3 regions of the Shewanella donghaensis genome follow, and region 3 is predicted to be linked to each of the others. Evidence: predicted binding sites of a transcription regulator. Region 3 holds the regulator's gene; each other region holds the start of a gene.
The links. Region 3 encodes sigma-54, which starts transcription at its own class of promoters, with help from an activator protein. Its sites were predicted from a motif close to GTTGGCACGNNNNTNGNNT; they were not measured.

Region 1: the regulator sigma-54 is predicted to act here: its motif matches at 3,074-3,092, upstream of FPK91_RS16880 (TorF family putative porin).
Region 2: the regulator sigma-54 is predicted to act here: its motif matches at 3,546-3,564, upstream of fliE (flagellar hook-basal body complex protein FliE).

What each region holds. Positions count from the first base shown of each region.
Region 1 is NZ_CP041783.1:3,944,095-3,950,480, forward strand. Features, by position in the region: gene FPK91_RS16870 (alanine/glycine:cation symporter family protein) at 1-1,230, shown strand, start outside; gene FPK91_RS16875 (hypothetical protein) at 1,314-1,700, shown strand; gene FPK91_RS20975 (PA3496 family putative envelope integrity protein) at 1,820-1,996, opposite strand; gene FPK91_RS16880 (TorF family putative porin) at 2,293-2,985, opposite strand; gene FPK91_RS16885 (HU family DNA-binding protein) at 3,289-3,561, opposite strand; gene FPK91_RS16890 (response regulator) at 3,772-4,569, opposite strand; gene FPK91_RS16895 (hypothetical protein) at 4,655-5,041, opposite strand; gene FPK91_RS16900 (DUF4240 domain-containing protein) at 5,147-5,656, shown strand; gene FPK91_RS16905 (hypothetical protein) at 5,749-6,060, opposite strand.
Region 2 is NZ_CP041783.1:1,677,186-1,683,571, forward strand. Features, by position in the region: gene fliH (flagellar assembly protein FliH) at 1-334, opposite strand, end outside; gene fliG (flagellar motor switch protein FliG) at 380-1,426, opposite strand; gene fliF (flagellar basal-body MS-ring/collar protein FliF) at 1,416-3,038, opposite strand; gene fliE (flagellar hook-basal body complex protein FliE) at 3,152-3,493, opposite strand; gene FPK91_RS07140 (sigma-54-dependent transcriptional regulator) at 3,696-5,039, opposite strand; gene FPK91_RS07145 (sensor histidine kinase) at 5,032-6,060, opposite strand; gene FPK91_RS07150 (sigma-54 dependent transcriptional regulator) at 6,307-6,386, opposite strand, start outside.
Region 3 is NZ_CP041783.1:2,564,136-2,570,521, forward strand. Features, by position in the region: gene FPK91_RS10995 (KpsF/GutQ family sugar-phosphate isomerase) at 1-340, shown strand, start outside; gene kdsC (3-deoxy-manno-octulosonate-8-phosphatase KdsC) at 341-907, shown strand; gene lptC (LPS export ABC transporter periplasmic protein LptC) at 904-1,464, shown strand; partial or broken gene lptA (lipopolysaccharide transport periplasmic protein LptA) at 1,451-1,990, shown strand; gene lptB (LPS export ABC transporter ATP-binding protein) at 2,224-2,955, shown strand; gene FPK91_RS11020 (RNA polymerase factor sigma-54) at 3,088-4,578, shown strand; gene hpf (ribosome hibernation promoting factor) at 4,602-4,889, shown strand; gene ptsN (PTS IIA-like nitrogen regulatory protein PtsN) at 4,892-5,335, shown strand; gene rapZ (RNase adapter RapZ) at 5,332-6,180, shown strand; gene FPK91_RS11040 (HPr family phosphocarrier protein) at 6,248-6,386, shown strand, end outside.

The DNA.
Region 1 (6,386 bases), 1.4 Mb from region 3:
TTCAAACTATTATGGTCAGGCAGAAGCACTGACAGCGATAGTGAAGGCAAAGGTGAAATCAGTCCTTTTAATGCGCTGATGACATCGCTTTCTGCCACGATTGGTACGGGTAATATTGCCGGGGTCGCAACGGCTATCGTTATCGGTGGTCCTGGTGCGTTATTTTGGATGTGGTGTACCGCGTTAGTGGGCATGGCGACTAAGTTTGCCGAAGCGGTTCTGGCGGTTAAGTATCGCGAAAAAGACAGTAATGGTAATCATGTCGGTGGGCCGATGTATTACATTAAGAATGGCTTGGGCAGCAAGTGGGCTTGGTTAGGTACCGCATTTGCTGTTATGGGCTCTATCGCTGGGTTTGGTATTGGTAATACTGTGCAAACAAACTCTGTAGCTGATGCAATGAGTTCTAACTTTGGCGTGCCAAACTGGATTACAGGCCTAGTATTAATGGTGTTAGTGGGTGCAGTACTGATGGGCGGTATTAAACGTATTGCTGATGTTGCTGGTAAATTAGTGCCATTAATGACTTTATTTTATATCACTGCGGGTTTAGCTGTGTTGGTGGTCTATGCTGACCAAATTCCTGCAGCATTTGAATTAATTATTCATAGCGCGTTTAACCCTGTCGCTGCTCAAGGCGGCTTTGCTGGCGCGGCTGTATGGGCCGCTATTCGTTTTGGTGTCGCGCGTGGTGTGTTTTCAAACGAGGCGGGTCTGGGTAGTGCGCCGATTGCACATGCTGCAGCGCAAACAAACGATCCGGTTAAGCAAGGCTTAATTGCTATGTTAGGTACGTTCATTGATACCATAATCGTGTGTTCAATTACGGGGTTAGCTATTATCGTTTCGGGTGCTTGGACATCTGGCGAAAATGGCGCAGCACTGACCTCGTTCGCGTTTTCTCATGCAATACCTATGGGTAATTACATTGTGGCGGTAGCGCTTGCTGTGTTTGCTTTCACGACTATTCTAGGATGGAGTTTTTACAGTGAGAAGTGTGTTCAATACTTATTTGGTGATAAAGCGGTAAAACCATTTCGTTTAATTTGGACGCTCGTGGTGCCAATCGGCGCCGTAAGTTCATTAGAGTTTATTTGGCTATTGGCTGATACGCTCAATGCAATGATGGCCATTCCAAACTTAATTGCCTTGGCACTGCTTAGTCCTGTGGTATTTGGTTTGACTCGCGAGTACTTTGCCAAGCAAAAAGCGCTTAAGGCAAGTGTGTAACATATTTTTAGATGTTTTTATCATTGTTGATATACAAAAGGTATAGCCGTGAAGGTTATACCTTTTTTATAAATAGGCGTTTTATGCAAAGAGTCAATATTTCAAAATCTGCACTGGTTATATTATCTGTCTCAGTGTTGTTCGGCTGCAATAATATGAGCTTTAAAACCAATGTATCTGAAGCTGCTGATTACCGATATAAATCTACCACAGTAGATATTTACGAACCGAGTGAAGTGTATCGTCATGATAACGTCCCTCTAGGAGAGGTGGTTGCAAGTTATTGTCGTGATTCATATAAGCCTGACTTAACAGATAGAGCCAGCTTGTTTGATTTGAAGAAAAATTTAAAAGTTCAGACCGCAGAAATTGGCGGTAATGCACTGGTGATTACACAGTGCGGAGAAGGTAGTTTAATTGGTTGTTCTGTGTATCAAGAATGTAGAGGCTTAGCGTACGAAATAAAATAATAAAAATTAGCTTAACTACAGTTGGTTAAGGCTTAAAAAGCGCTGTTGAAGCAACACATATGATAATTCTCAAATCTTAGTTCTCACATCTTAGTTTTCACATCTTAGTGATAGCACGGCTAAAAAAAGTCATCGTCCCCTATGCTTCTACGTAACTCTGCTTGTTCTAGATATTCATCTAATCGACGTTTTACTTGTCTTTTTCGTTCAATTATCTCTGCAGAACGTCTATTTTTTGGTGACACCATGGCGTCAATTTCAGTGTCATTTGGGATAGTTTCAGTAATATTAGCCATCACTTTATCCTCATCTCTGGTGTTGTTGTAAGCCGCGATAGCTACTCTAATGAACGATAATCCTTCCTTGAACACTTATGGTTATTTACTACAAGAACGTTGAATATGATTAATGCAGCCAGTAAGGCAAAATTTAATTTAATAAAATAACCTGTTAATTTGAATGTAGCAGCAATTAAAAAAAATGCTTAATTCTGTCAGTGGATTTTTATGGATAAATAATAAAAACGCCACCCAAGGGTGACGTTTTTATGAATGACGTTCATGCATTACTGCATGAAAAGTTATATCAGCGCTTATAGACCAAAGCTATATGAATAACCTAAAACGATTTTAGCATCGTCATCGTCTAAATCGGTATCAGAAGCCATGAATGAGATGGTTCCGAAGTCAGTATCTGTGCTCAAAGAGACGTTATATTCTGAGTAGCTATCAGTTCCAAACCAACTAGTGATGATATCGCCATCTGAATAACCATAGTGAATACCAAGTGAAAGCTTTTCGGTTAACGGGAACGTTAAGTTAGCTTGAGCATACATCATGTCTTTTGAATCTAATGTTCCTGAAGCGATATCATCGCCTCCATTAACTGTGTGCGAGTAGGAAACGTCTAACCATTTCCATGCTAATCCCACAGACACTTCACCAAAATCAACGCTACCAGGCGAGTCTGGGTAAGCATAATATAAATAGTTAATGTCGTAGCTTAGATCTTCAGTGATACTGCCACCATATCCTGCGTATAGATCAAGCTCATAGCTTGTACCGTCGCCAAAATCGACATTAGATGCCCAAGTACCAGCATAAAAACCAGATTCATTCTCGTAATCTACGCCGCCCTGAACAGCGACACTATCCCCTGTTTGAGATACACCGCGCCATAGGTAGTTAGAGGTCGCACCAATATTACCTGTTACTTCAGCAAAAGCTGTGGCGCTCATTAGTAAGCCGGTCGATAGCGCAATAGCTTGATATAGTGATTTTTTCATTTTCATTCCCTTAAAGTTTTTATTTTCATTTAGTCTCAGCATAAAAGTCAGACCGCTGAGCTAAATGTTGATTTATCTGAAGGGGATATTGCTAATGATGTGCCATGTTTATAAACCATTCTAAATCAGCATCTTATATAAACATGCGCTAATATGTGGCAACAATGGTGCATCTCAATGAGGCAGAGCTGCACTTTTTTTGTGCGTTTTAAGTGTGGAATTTACTGAAATAGTTTTCTGTGTTTATAAAGGTCAAGGCATAAAAAAACCTCCAAGAAGGAGGTTTTATCGTTAAAGCGGTTTTTAGTTAACGCTATCTTTTAACGTTTTACCAGCTTTGAACTTTGGTACAGTTGCTTCAGCAATTTGAATTTCTTTACCCGTTTGTGGGTTACGACCTGTACGTGCTGCGCGAACTGATGTTTCGAAAGAACCAAAACCTACGATAGAAATCTTGTCACCATTTTTCATGGCTTCAGTAACAGTTTCTTCAAAAGACTTTAGTGCACGACCTGCTTCAGCTTTTGTTAACTCAGCATTTTCTGCGATTTTTGCAATTAATTCACTTTTGTTCATGTTGATATTCTCTGCTTTCCATAGATGTGTTTAATTAAAACTAGATTAACATGCCATAAGCCATGGGGGTTTAAAAGCCTTTTATCTTATTAATGTGCAGCATTTTTGTAAAATGGTGCCTTTTGGGCTTTTTATTAGCACTTTGGATTGTTTTTACGCTGTTTTAATTGTCTTCAAGTGTTTATGTGACTGAAAATATAGTCAGACGAGTTATTCTTCGAGTAATTGATAGAGTAACTGTTTAACAAGTTTTGGCTCGAATGGTTTATCACAAAGGGCATTGACACCTGCACTTGAGACATTACTTAAATGGGTATCATTGGCCTCTGAAGACACCATCAAAATGGGAATATGTGACTGTTGGCTTTCGTTACGAATATATTGCGTTAGCGCCAGTCCATCGACACTGGGCATATTGTAGTCAGTAATGACTAAATCAAACATCTGTTGCTGCATCAATTCAATTGCTTCTGCACCGTCAGTGGCTTCAACAATAATTCTTATACCTAGATTGGTTATTGTGCGTTTAATAACGTTACGCGCCATACGGCTATCATCAACCACCAATGTGCGAATGTCTTGCACGTCAAAATGGCTTAAATCCAACTCGTCATTACTGATTAAATCAATGGTTGAGTTTAATGCTGTGGCTAAATGATCCGCTGCAAAAGGTTTTGGCAAAATTGCCACGACCCCAGATTGCCTGAATATTTCTAATTGTTCGCGGCGACATTCACTGGATACCAGCATAAATTGGATATCTTTATAGTGGGTATCTTGTTTTATAAAACTGAGAAGTTCAGTCGCTTCACCATCATCAAAATGCAGTGCGCTGACAATCAAATCGGGAGTATGCCGAGCAATGATTTCTTTAGCTTGGGCTATATTGGCGGCTGTTTGAATACTGCTTACGCCTTCTTGTTGCAGGCGAGACATAATAATTTTGCGTTGAACATCAGAAGGTTCAAGTAGCAAAATAGATAATTCGCTTGGAGATAATTGGCTCATGGCATACTTCTTATTATTAGTGTTTGAGTCATTGGACATATTTTACCTTAAGCGAAGGTCTGAATATAGCGAGCTGTTAGCTTAGTTAACTATTCTGTTTCAAATAATCTGCAGTTTTTTTACAAAATGCGACCCAATACTGAAAACTAAGGACCATCAATATACAGATAGCAATCGCAGGAATAGGAATCGTCATTCCGTTGTATTCCACTTTTACATCTTCAGGTGTTAATTGATAAGCAATAACTGCAGTTGTCGATAATGCTAATGCCGCTAAAGTTTGTATTGCCAAGTAGACTTTTAGTGCAATGCTTGCCCATTGAGTTCGTTTAACCAAACCAAATAGTACTGGGATGACGCCAATAGTGAATAGGTCAATACTTTGGATGCTATATGAGCGCCAAAGCGCGAGTATTAAAAGTAGTACATAAAAAATAATTAGTAGGGTCAATCTCAGTGGCGGTTTATTCATAGTTTTACTGTCATTAATGAGGCTGTGTTAATCGTGATGTGGTGTAGAATAACGTGAGTTGAGAGAGTTTGTGAAAACGTTTTTATAAGAATTTAGGATAAGTGAATGACTGAGGCGGAATTTTGGTCTTTAGTGACCCGCAGCCACGCTGAGCAATCAGAACAAGAGTGCAATGATCAATTAGTTGAAAAGTTGTCGGCATTAGATGATGTTGCATTAGCGGCTTTTGATAAAATGTTTGGCCAACAAATGCGCCGGAGCTACCAATGGGATATCTGGGGAGCGGCATACATCATTACTGGATGTGATTCTGACTATGGTTTTGTTGAGTTTCGCAGCTTCATTCTGTCGTTAGGTGAACAATGGTATAACAATATCATCAATAATCCAGATTGCTTGGGTGAGCTTGATAAATGGCCAACGAAAGATGATTATGCTTATCCATTCATCGAAGATTATGATTTGATCGCCGGTAAGATCTATGAAGATCGCAATGGTGATGAGTTACCGTTTGTACCTTCTGGACAGGATACGCCAAAAGGGAAAAAGTTCAGTACGAAGAAAAAAGACTTACGGAAAAACTACCCTAAATTGAGCCAACGTTTTCCATTCTAGGTTAGCACTTAAATTAGTACTTAAATTATTGCGCAATAATAAAAAATGCAGCCCATGTGGCTGCATTTTTTATATCAAAGTGGTGTTGGCGGTTAGCCATCACACACTTCTGATTGAGTGTCGAAGTCCAAACCGTATTTAGCACAGGTTTGCTTCATAAAATTTTGTTCTGCGGTTTGCATTTGCTGATCAAAATCTTGGCTTAATTCAGCGGAAAAATCTTGCTCGGCAGCCTGCATATGTTCACTCATTAATTGTTTGTGTTCTTTAATCGCTTGCTCGCCTTGGGCATCAATATCAAACTGATGAGCAAAACTGCTTGATGAAGCTAGCATAGCAACACAAAATGTAGCGGCTAGAGAAAGTTTCTTAGTCATAGTCGTTTTAGTTGTGATGTTATTCATAGTATTACTCCAGTATTGATTCGTTAAGTCGTTTTGCGCTTAATCCTTCAGCGATAATAGCTTCCTGTAATATTTAATCTTGCTTACAAATTGCAATGCATGTTGGTAAGTGAGTTATATAATGGTGTGTTGCTTTGTTGGGATGTATATTACCGAACCTTGCCTGAACGATAACTGAACAGTTTCGGTTTGTTTTTTGAACGGAAAGGTTTATATCTTTTCTTAAGTCGGGCTCTTTTCTTACAGCAAGACTATTCAGATTACGTTAAGCTTATATACAGGTTAGATTTTATATCCTAAGTGATGAAATAAGATAATAAATATAA
Region 2 (6,386 bases), 890 kb from region 3:
CATAACCCTGCTGCTCACCTTGAGCAAAACCTTCTGCATGTCCTTGCTCTAAACCTTCAAGACGGCCTTGTTCTAACCCCTTACCATGCCCTTCTGCCTGTCCTTGTGCTAAGCCTTCTTGCTCAGCTTCAGCTCGAATTTGTTCGATTTCAGCCATTGTCGGTGGTAGCAGCGGTTGTTCATCTAGAATAGGTTGAGGGTTATCTCGGCCTAACTGGCCAAATAAATTCGATTCCACATCGTTTTTTTGCTGGGTAACATCTGGCAATTGCCAGTGACTAAAATCTACGCTGTCATCAATTTCATTTGATTTGTTGGTTTTAGATTCAGTCATTATATTGCCTAATGTTACTTCGGATTAAATTGGTGGTTATCGATGCTAGAGGAACTCCTCTCCGCCGCCGCCGCCAAGCATAATTTCGCCACTGTCACTTAAACGACGCGCAATAGCAAGAATCTCTTTCTGGGCGACTTCGACTTCACTGATCCTAATTGGCCCCATGGCTTCAAGATCGTCTTTAAGTAATTCTCCCGCACGCTTCGACATATTACCAACAATTTTGTCAGATAGCTGATCATCTGCACCTTTGAGCGCTTTCATTAATACGTCTTGCTGCACTTCACGAAGTAGAGCTTGAATACCGCGATCATCGACATCAATAAGGTTTTCAAACACAAACATAAGATCTTGTATTTGTTGCGCCATTTCTTCATCTGATTCACGCATAGTTTCCATGATCTGACTTTCAACGCCTGTATCTAAGAAGTTCATGATACTCGCAGCGGCTTTCAAGCCACCCATTTTAGCGGCTTGCGCACCGCCCTGACCGGCAAACTGTTTCTCCATGATATCGTTTAACTCTTGCAATGCTGCTGGCTGAACTTCTTCTAAGTTAGCAATACGCATCATTAAGTCCAAGCGAGTATTTTCTGGGAACTGGCTAAAGATTTCTGCTGCTTGATCAGGTTCTAAATAAGAAAGAACAATGGTCTGAATTTGAGGATGTTCATTTTGAATAATCGTAGCAACTTGGCGGGCATCCATCCACTTGAGTGAGTCCAATCCTTTTGCGCCACTGCCCATGATAATTTGTTCAATCAAATTACCTGCTTTATCTTCACCAAGTGCTGCTGTTAATGCTTTTCTAACGAACTCTTCACTGTTGAAACCAATTGAGGAAAACTTTTGAATTTCTTCAAGAAAAAGTTTATGCACACCAATGACTTTTTCTTGACCAAAATCTTGCATTGCCGCCATCGCCATACCCACCTTTTGAACCTGTTTAGGCTCTAGGTGTTTTAATATCGAAGCTGCATCAGCTTCGCTTAAACTCAGTAATAAAATTGCGGTTTTTTCAATACCAGAAAGATCATCAACCTTCGAGCCTGTTGATGCTTCAGCAGCTTCAGCGTTTTTATTTGCCATCGTCTTGTAACCAACTCTTAATCACTTGGGTAGATAGTTCAGGTTCATTCGCGACTAATGCCCGAATTGACTTAATCATATCATCATCTTTATGCAAATTCGGAATTTGAATAGAGCCATCATCAGCATAACTATAATCAGCTTGCTGGGTGTTGAGCATTCCTAGGGTATCTGCAGCATACTGGTCTTCAATCTCTGCAAGTTCATTACCTAAACGTGTGTCCTCAGGCATTTCAATTTCATTTGTTTTGAGTAGCTTATTCAACATTGGGCGAATAACAAACAATATGAGAACTAATACAAGGAATGCACCTAAAACAAGTTTTACAGCTCGCCAGAACCAAGGTTCTTCCCACATTTCTGGTGCAGGTAAATCTTCAATCAGCTGATCCATGAATGGGACTGTCACTACTTCTAAAGTATCACCACGTTGACTAGTAAAGCCCATGGCGCCTTCAAGTAATCGTCTAATATTAGTTAATTCTTGCTCCGTTCGTGGCACGCGAGATACCACGCCTTCTTCATCTGGCACACCTGGTTTATAATCGATTGCGACAGAAACACTGACTCTGCGAACAACACCTACTTGTTGGCGGGTATGGCTAATGGTGGTATCTAATTCAAAATTTCGAGTGGCTTCTCTAAAAGTATTTCCACTGGCTGCACTGGCTTGTTCTGCCCCGCCCACCTCTTGAGGAATATCTGACTCCATTGGCGGCTGATTTGATAACGCGCCTGGAACTCCACCCATTGATTGACCACTAGAGTTACGCTCTATTGTCATTTCACTGCGGACTGCGGGTAAATCGGGTGAAAAACGTTTTGCTGTTTGCTCAACAGCGGTGAAGTCCATATTCACATCAACTTGTGATGTGAAATTTTCAGGACCGAGGATCGGCATCAAGATTGATTCGACTTTATTGCGATATTCAGCTTCTTGTTGTTGAACAAGTTCAAGCTCACGACGTGCTCTTGATGAAGCAGCATCTTGGCTGCCAGAGTTTAATAAACGGCCATTGGAATCGGTAACGGTAACGCGCGTAGGTTCTAAGCCTTGTACTGCAGATGCGACGATATCGACAATAGCATCTACTTCTTCTTGTCCTAGACTTCCGCGGCGAACACTGACAACGACAGTGGCACTCGGTTTAGATTTATTTCGCGCAAATACATTTTCTTTAGGTAACGCTAAAATCACTTTGGCACGGCTGACACTTCTTAACTCTTCAATAATACGGGCTAAGTTTACTTCTTGGCTTTGCTTTAATCGTGCTTGCTCCATGCGTTGGCTTACACCAAAGCCACTATCTTTACTTAAGTAGTCTGTTGGCTGGCTATTAGTCTCGACACCCTCACGACCTAAAAGTAGTTTCACATTTTGATATTTATCTTCAGGAATACTCACCACATCACCAGCGATTTTATAACTGATTTTATTTTTATCGAGTACATCCAATACTTGGATCATTTCAGTAGTTTGCATTTCACCAAGAGGTCGGTATTCAGGCTCTTGCGCCCAAATCATCATGAATACAGCCAAAACTAGGCATACCGCTAACGCCAGTATCATAGTAATTTGACGCATAAAGTCTGCACCACCAAACGAACTCATCAAGCCAGGTTTATTTTCCTGCTGAATGCCGGCGTTGTCGACTGAACTTGAATCTAATACGAGGTCTGTACTCACAATATTTACCTATTATTCTTTAATGCTGTAACGAAAAATTAAACAGGCATGCTCATAATTTCTTTATAAGCTTCTACAAGTTTATTCCTAACTTGAACAGTCGCTTCAAATGCTACGCCTGATTTTTCTCTCGCAATAACGGTATCTGATAATGTCACTGTGCTATCGCCCATTTCTAAACGAGTCGCTAAGTTACCCGCATTCGTCTGTAATTCTGCGACACCACCAACAGCTTGAGATAGCAACTGACCAAAATCAGCACCTGTTGTATTACCGACTTGTTGAATCATATCCGGTTTGATTGGCGAGCCTAAATTTGGAGAGATTTCGCCACGTAAGGATTGCATTTCTTGTAAAAAAGGATTTGAGCCAATCTGCATTGTAATCTCCATTCGCCGGATAATTGACGAGTTAAAACAGTTACAATAGATTTAGCAAGTAGGATGCCAACAATAAATAATTTGCACCAAAGTGCGAGAAATGAAGTCTAAAGTGAGTTGAGTGAGGAATAAATAGCCAAAAAAGAACCGCTAGAATAACTTATAGCAGCTCTATGTTCTTTTTAGTGGCAATAATAATATTCTATGCGGGAACTTGAATTCCTAAATCTCGCATTTTAGCCATTTTATAACGAAGGGTTCTAGCACTGATCCCCAACTTTTCAGCGACGTCTTTACGACTGCCGTTACATTGGTTTAAGGTTTCCAAAATGATGACATGTTCTTGCGCCTGCAGCTCTCCACCAAGACCATCGTTATCAGCAGCTTGTGCCGGTTGCTCTTCAACTTGCAAATTAATATCTTGTGAATCAAGAATGATATCCCCAGGACAAATAAACTCATTATTATTAAGAATTAATGCCCGTTGAATTACATTGTCTAGCTCACGTACATTACCAGGCCAGCGATAAGCTAATAGACGTCGGCAAGCGGCTTCATCAAATGCTGGAACAGGTGCTATATTAAATGCTTTGGCATGCTTAACCAGTAAATGCCGCGCTAACGGTAAGATATCCGCAGGTCGTTGATTTAATGCAGGCCAAGTTAATGGGAACACATTAATTCGGTAATATAAGTCTTCCCTAAATGCCCCTGACATAGCCATAGATTTAAGGTCACGGTTGGAAGTTGCCAACACTCTCACATCCAGTGAAATGGTTTTTCGTCCACCTAAACGTTCAACTTCGCGCTCTTGCAGTACCCGTAATAATTTTGCCTGCAGACTCAATTCCATTTCTGAAATTTCATCCAGCAAAATCGTGCCACCTTGAGCTTGCTCAAATTTTCCAGGACAGGCTTGATATGCGCCGGTAAAAGCGCCTTTTTCATAACCAAATAAGGTGGCTTCGAGCATATTTTCAGGGATCGCAGCACAGTTTATGGCAATAAAAGGTTGTGTTGCTCGTGGGCTATTTTGGTGAATGTATCGGGCAAGCACTTCTTTGCCTGAGCCACTAGGTCCCATAATCATCACCGAAGCATCAGAACTGGCAACGCGTCTAGCAATGTTCAGTAGCGCCAAACTTTTGTCATCAGCCACTACGGGTTGATCGAGGTTCTGCTTTAAAGGTAAATAACGAGAGACTTGATTCAATAATACTTCTGGCGCAAATGGCTTGGCTAAATAATCAACGGCACCTAATTTAATCGCACTGACAGCACTATCAATAGTGGCAAAGGCGGTCATTAATAGCACTGGCATTTTACTTTGATGCTGCTGTAAATAATTTAATAACCCTAGCCCACCAATGCCTTCCATCTGAACATCACTGATGACCATATCAAACTCTGAGGTTTTCATCGCAATGATCGCTTCTTCGGCTGAGGCTACATCAACGCATTCATAATGCGCCAACATCAATGTATCCAATAAAGCTTCGCGAAGTGACGCATCATCTTCAACTAACAATAACTTAGCTTCACTCATGAAATGCCTCTGCTTGTTTTTCTTCTAAAATAAATGGAAAAGATAACCGTATTAAACAACCTTTATCTGGTTGTGATGAAACTTGTAATGTCCCACCATGATTTCTAACCACAGTATGAACAACCGCTAAACCTAATCCTGTACCCTGGCTTTTAGTGGTAAAAAAGGGCTCAAGGATCTGTTGCTGCATATCTACTGATAACCCTTTACCGTTATCAATCACATCAATATTAATACCTTTTTCATCAGCACCAGTAATGATCCGAATTTCAGAAGCATTCGCCTCTAAGCTATTCATCACTAAATTATTAATCGCAGAACTGAGCGCATTAGAATTAGCGAGAATTTCTTTATCAGTATGGTCAAAAAAATGTAACGTACACTGTTTACTTTCTGCTATTGGCTCACAATTGGCCAGTACGGGATCTATTATAGTTGCAGTAGAGACAGCTGTAGCAGCACCATCCTGCTTATTTCTAGCCATAAGCAGCATGTCATTAACTTGGCGTTCTAGTTCATTCAGTCTATCCACTAACTTACCCTGAAAACGCTTTTTAGCCACATCATTTAATTTAGGACTCGCAAGGTTTGACGCATAAAGCATCGCGGCAGACAGTGGCGTGCGAACTTGATGTGCCAGTGTTGCAACCATTTTCCCCAATGCAGATAAGCGCTGTAGATGAGATAAATTCTTTTGAAGCAAACGCGTTTCAGTCAAATCAGTTAACACAATCAGCTGGCCAGGCTCCGGTGATAACGGCGTTATAGCGAGTTTAACTCTGCGACCATCTTTTAATGAAACTTCATGTCCATCATCATCTTGCGGAGAGAAAGCGCGATTAATGATATCAAACCATTTAGCACCTTGTAGTGGACGACCTAATAACTCTGTCGCCACTGGGTTTGCCAATGTGACGACACCATCGCCATTAAGAATTACAACACCAGATGGCATAGCCTGAAGAATATGTGCCATTTGATTTGACATATTAGCAGCCTTTTTCGGGAGTGAATGTTCCATCTTTTCAGCAGATGAAGCCTCATCAGTGATATAGGCAGGCACAGCCACTTCACTATAGCTTTCAGAGAATGCTTGCTGAATCGCTATTTTTTGTGCTGAATACATGTTCACTCCGTCAAAATAATTACTTTGATAGTGCTAATGCATTTGATATGCCAGTTTAAAGTTTACTGTTCACAGAAACAAAAAAAGCATGCCTATATGACATGCTTTTTTATTAAAATTAAAAAGTTAGCTGAAAGGATATTAATCCTTACTCATGCCATATTTACGCATTTTTTCAACTAACGTTGTTCTACGGATACCTAACATTTCAGCCGCTCTCG
Region 3 (6,386 bases):
TCAAGTAAAAAGCGATCTTTGTATCACTGAGACTCTTTATGAAATTTCAAATAAAGGTCTGGGTATGACTGCTGTTATTGATGCAGATAGCAAACTCGTAGGCATTTTTACTGATGGCGATTTACGCCGAGTCATCGATGCTGAAATTAATCTTCGAACCACCGCAATTGCCGATGTCATGACAACCAACTGCATTACGATTAATGCAGGTATATTAGCGGCGCAAGCGCTACAGGTCATGGAAGAAAAAAGCATTAATGGTTTAATTGTCGTTGATGAAAATAACCACCCGGTTGGTGCACTTAACATGCTAGATATGGTTAAAGCTGGAGTCATATAAATGTCATTACATGAAACATTACATCAAGGTTTTTACGGCCCCGTTACTGATGATGTCTGGCAAAAAGCCAAGAAAATCAAGTTGCTTATTTGCGATGTCGACGGCGTGTTCTCTGATGGACGTATTTACCTCAGTAATGCTGGTGAAGAGTTAAAAGCATTCCATACCCGTGATGGTTACGGCGTTCGTTCAATCTTGACCAGTGGCATTCACGTTGCGGTGATCACAGGCCGTAAATCAGCCATTGTTGAAAACCGAATGACCGCGTTAGGTGTCACTCATATTTTTCAGGGTGTTGATGACAAACTGGTACCATACAAAACCTTGTTAGAAACCTATAACGTCAATGCTGATGAAGTTGCCTACATAGGTGATGACATTGTTGATTTACCAGTGATGAAAGAAGTTGGCTTGGCTGTATGTGTCGCTGATGGTCACCCATATGTTAAGCAACATTGTCACATGACCACTACGATAAATGGCGGCAATGGTGCTTTAAGAGAACTTACCGATTTGCTGTTGTTGAGCCAGGACAAGTTTGAAAATGCCCACGGAATGAGTATATGAGTCGAGTCACCCTCGCGATAATTGGTTTTTTCGGTGCCGCTCTGGTTCTTTACTGGCAAGTGCAGGTAAAGCGAAGTGAAAAGGAAGCAAATACATTGCCAGGCCCTGTTCGACCCGACTTTATTGCCAATGATTTGCGTAGCACAGAATTTAACGAACAAGGTGTAGTGCAAAGTCGCGTATCAGCTAAACATATGGAACACTTTCAACAAACAAATGTAACCTTATTTACTGAACCTGTTTATCTCATCTACCCTGATGACGGTAAAGCTGAATGGCAATTAACTGCAGACGTTGGCAAGCTAAATAAAGAAACAGGCAAAGTAGTATTAGAAAATAATGTTATTATTGATGCAATAAACATCGATGAACCAGTACAATCTTTGACAACGACCATGTTATCACTCGATTTAAATACGATGATCATGACCTCAGATAGACAGATTGTTGTCACTGGACAAGATTTCAATATACAAGGCCTTGGCCTTTATGCTGATTTAAATGCTCAAGAACTTGAGTTATTAAGTCAAGTCGAAGGAACATATGAAGCAAAGTAAAATTTTTATCATCTCACTGCTAAGCTTAGTGAGTATTTCTAGCGCCTACGCTAAAGAAGGCGATTTGCAACAAGAGCTAAAAGTTGCTGCTAACAGCCAAAAAGCTGACATTAAAAACAATCAGGTGATATTTTTTGGACCCGTCAATGTCACTCAAGGCACGATTAATATCAATGCAGACGAATTACGTGCATTTGGTACAGAAAGTGGCACAAGAAAGACCATGGTAGCGACTGGTAATCCAGCCACCTTCTCACAGGAGTTGGATGACGGTCGTATTGGTACAGCCAGTGCAAATGAGATTAAATATGAACTAGCAACCAGTATCCTAACCTTAAAAGGTAATGCCAAACTGGATCAAGCAGGTAGCCAGGTGACGGGCAACTTAATAAGCTATAATATTGATAAACAACAACTTATTGCAGAAAGCTTAGGCGACGGTAAAGATCGGGTTATCACTATTTTTCAGCCAGAAAACCATCCTGAACTCATAGACGAAGAAAAAGCTGAACCTTCTTTACCAGAAGCGCAGCCTTTACCAGAATCAACAAACGGTTTAGAAGATGATGCTATAGAAGCGCTAGATGGCGCTGTCGAAGAAAATGTCGAAAAAGCGGTTGAACAAGGTTCGCCAACCGTAAGCGAAGAAAATAACCAGGTCACAGCAGACATAACTAATACTGCTGAATCAGTCATCGAATCAACCGAAATTGAGACAACGACACCATCAATTGTCCCTACTGCTGAGCAAAATAACTGATGACACAGATAACGTTAACAGCTGAAAACCTCGCCAAGAGTTATAAAAGTCGTCAAGTCGTAAAAGACGTCAGCCTAACCGTAAAGACAGGTCAAATAGTCGGATTACTTGGCCCTAATGGTGCAGGTAAAACCACTACGTTTTATATGGTTGTTGGCCTTGTTAAAAGTGATAAAGGTCGTATTCTTATTGATGATGACGATTTGACCGCCGATCCAATGCATTTACGTGCTCGAAAAGGCATTGGGTATTTACCGCAAGAAGCCAGCATTTTTCGTAAACTCACCGTTCACGATAATATTATGGCGGTATTACAGACACGTAAAAACCTTTCTGCAGATGAACGTATTGAGCAACTTGAACACTTACTAGAAGAGTTCAACATCACTCATATTCGTGATAGCCAAGGTATGGCTTTATCTGGTGGTGAACGCCGCCGTGTTGAAATAGCTCGGGCATTAGCCGCTAATCCTAAATTTATTTTATTGGATGAGCCTTTTGCAGGTGTAGATCCTATCTCTGTGATAGACATCAAGAAAATAATTCAACAACTAAAAAGTCGAGGCTTAGGTGTGCTAATTACTGACCACAATGTACGTGAAACGCTCGATGTATGTGAGCGAGCTTACATTGTAAGTCATGGAAATTTGATTGCTGAAGGAACACCTGCTGAGATCTTAGACAATCAGCAAGTTAGGTCAGTATACTTAGGTGAACAATTCAAGCTATAGTTAGCACTAATCAGTTTTTAGTATGGCATTCGCGGCCAACATGGTTTCTTTTTAGATTCTATTTCTAGCAACACAATATAGAGTCCACCAATCTAGCCGCGATGATGATATTCAATTAGGGATAAGCGGTACATGAAAGCCTCACTCCAACTCAAAATGGGTCAGCATTTAACCATGACCCCACAGCTGCAACAGGCGATTCGCTTATTGCAGCTTTCGTCATTGGAGCTACAGCAAGAAATTCAGCAAGCACTTGATTCTAACCCACTATTGGAGCTCGAAGATGAGTTTGTAAAAGCTAAAGAGCCGGTTAAAGAAAATGACCAACAAACTGATACCGACTTTAGTGACAATAGCCAAGTTACCGTTGAAAAAGATACCTCTACCGTCGATACCACTGAATCACTCACCAAAGAATCGATGCCAGATGAATTACCAATGGATACCACTTGGGATGAAGTCTATTCTGCTTCACCGGGTTCGGGATCCGGTTCTGGCGCAGTTTCAGCTGGTGATGACATGCCTTTTCAAGGTGAAACCAGTGAAGGATTATATGAACACTTAGAATGGCAGAAAAATCTCACCCCATTCTCAGAAAATGACTTAGTCATTGCCACCGCTATTATCGAAGGTATTGACGATCGCGGTTACCTAACACAAAGCACCGACGACATTTTATTATCGTTAGGCAACGAAGAAATTGAGCTCGATGAAGTTGAAGCTGTTCTCAAACGCGTACAGCATTTTGATCCGGTAGGAGTGGCAGCCAGAGATTTAAGCGAATGCTTAATGATTCAGCTAGGTCAGTATCCTGACGAAATACCTTGTTTAGACAATGTAAAATTACTTATCAAAGATTATTTGGATTTAATTGCAGGTCGTGATTTCAGATTGTTAATGCGTAAAACCAAGCTTAAAGAAGATGATTTACGTGAAGCGATTGAGTTTATTCAAACCTTAAATCCACGCCCTGGCTTACAAATCACCTCAGTTAAAGACGAGTACGTCATTCCTGATGTCACGGTTTTAAAAAAGAGTGGCCGTTGGGTAGTAGAACTCAATCCTGATAATATGCCTAAGATTGGTGTTAATCAGCAATATGCCGCTATGGCGAAAGGTTCTTCTAATCAAGCTGACAGTCAATTTATTCGCGGACACTTACAAGAAGCAAAATGGTTTATTAAAAGTATTGATAGCCGCAATGAAACCTTATTAAAAGTTGCTAATTGTATCGTGCAATTTCAACAAGGATTTTTTGAATTCGGGGAAGAAGCAATGAAGCCAATGGTGCTTAATGATATTGCCGAAGCCGTTGAAATGCATGAGTCGACAATTTCCCGAGTTACCACCCAGAAATATATGCACACCCCTCGGGGACTTTTTGAACTAAAATATTTCTTCTCTAGCCATGTCAGTACAGATGATGGTGGAGAATGTTCTTCTACAGCAATTCGTGCATTTATTAAAAAGCTTGTTGCTGCAGAGAATCAGAAAAAGCCACTTAGTGATAGTAAAATGGCGACACTATTGGCTGAACAAGGGATTAACGTTGCTCGGCGTACGATCGCCAAATATCGTGAAGCAATGCTCATCCCTCCGTCAAACCAACGCAAAAGTTTATAACGATTGTAATCGGAGGATGATATATGCAAATTAACCTGACTGGGAACCATATCGAAATAACCCAATCTTTACGCGAATATGTGCAAACAAAATTTTCAAAGCTTGAACGACACTTCGAACAGATCAATAATGTTCACGTTGTGCTCGATGTACAAAAGTTGCAACAAATTGCCGAAGCTAAACTGCACCTTAAAGGCGGTGAAGTATTTGCTGTATCGCGAAATGCTGATATGTATGTGGCAATAGACGCCCTGATAGATAAGTTAGACCGTCAGGTAATTAAACATAAAGAGAAGCTAACTAAACACTAACGATGGAACTTCGCACCATCCTGCAGCCGGCGTGCACAACCTGCGCCACGCCGGGCAGTAAGAAAAAGGTACTGGAATTAATCAGCAATTTAATGGCTGCCCAGTACCCGACCCTATCTTCACAGGCTATTTTTGAAAGTCTAATAGCGCGTGAAAAAATGGGCAGTACAGGAATAGGAAATGGCATAGCAATTCCTCACGGTCGATTAGATGATATCGATGAGCCCATTGCTATCTTAATTAAATGCGAAGAAGCCATTGCCTTTGATGCCATTGACAAGCAACCCGTTGATATTTTATTTGCGCTTCTTGTGCCCGCAGATCAGTGCCAGCAACATTTAAGCACTTTATCTACCATGGCCGAGAAACTCAGTGATAAATTGATACTTAAACGACTTCGAAAGAGTCATGACGCTACAGAACTTTATCAGGTTATTACTGCATGAAACTTGTCATTGTATCGGGACGTTCAGGTTCGGGGAAATCAGTTGCACTGAGAGTGCTTGAAGACCTAGGTTATTATTGTGTTGATAACCTGCCACTACCGTTAATAGGTAGTCTACTTGAACAGCTCAAAGATAGTAATGAGCTAGTCGCTATCAGCGTCGATGTTCGTAATATCGAAGAGCAAGGAAAAGTACTGCAAGAGCAAATAGCACTGCTATCCGATGATACAACGATAACCAGTTTCTTTTTAAATGCTAACGATCAAGTTTTACTTAAACGTTATAGTGAAACTCGCAGATTACACCCACTCTCGAAAAATCAAATTTCTTTGCAAGAAGCCATTAAGCTTGAAGGTCGATTACTTGAGCCAATTGCTAAATTAGTCGATCACTATATCGACACCTCGCAAACGAATATTTATGACTTAAGTGATCATGTTAGACAGATTTTATTAGGCAGTGTTGATAAAGAATTAGTGATACATTTTGAATCGTTCGGATTCAAACATGGTATGCCAACTGAAGCAGACTTTATGTTTGATGTGCGCTTTTTACCTAACCCACATTGGGAAACAGATTTAAGACCGCTAACAGGTCTTGATGAACCGGTACAAGAATTTCTAGGCAGGCAAACCCTGGTAAATAAGTTTATCTGGCAAATAGAGAACTTATTTGAAACCTGGATGCCGCATTTAGAACGTAATAATCGCAGCTATCTAACCATTGCAATCGGCTGTACCGGCGGGCAACACCGCTCAGTTTATATCGCTGATCAATTAGCAAAACGGTTTGGCAATTCTAAACATCAAGTGAGCGCTCGCCATAGAGAATTAGATGCTAAATAATAGTACCAAGAAAAATACTCAAACGGGCACTGGACCTGGGACAGAGAGCTCATCTTCAAAGCCATCGATCTCGCTTTCAAAACAAATCACCATCAGCAATAAGCTTGGCTTACACGCCAGAGCGGCAACTAAGTTGGCCATTCTAGCCACTGAATTTGAAGCAAACATCACCCTAATCCAAGGCGAAAAGCACGCCAGTGCAGCCA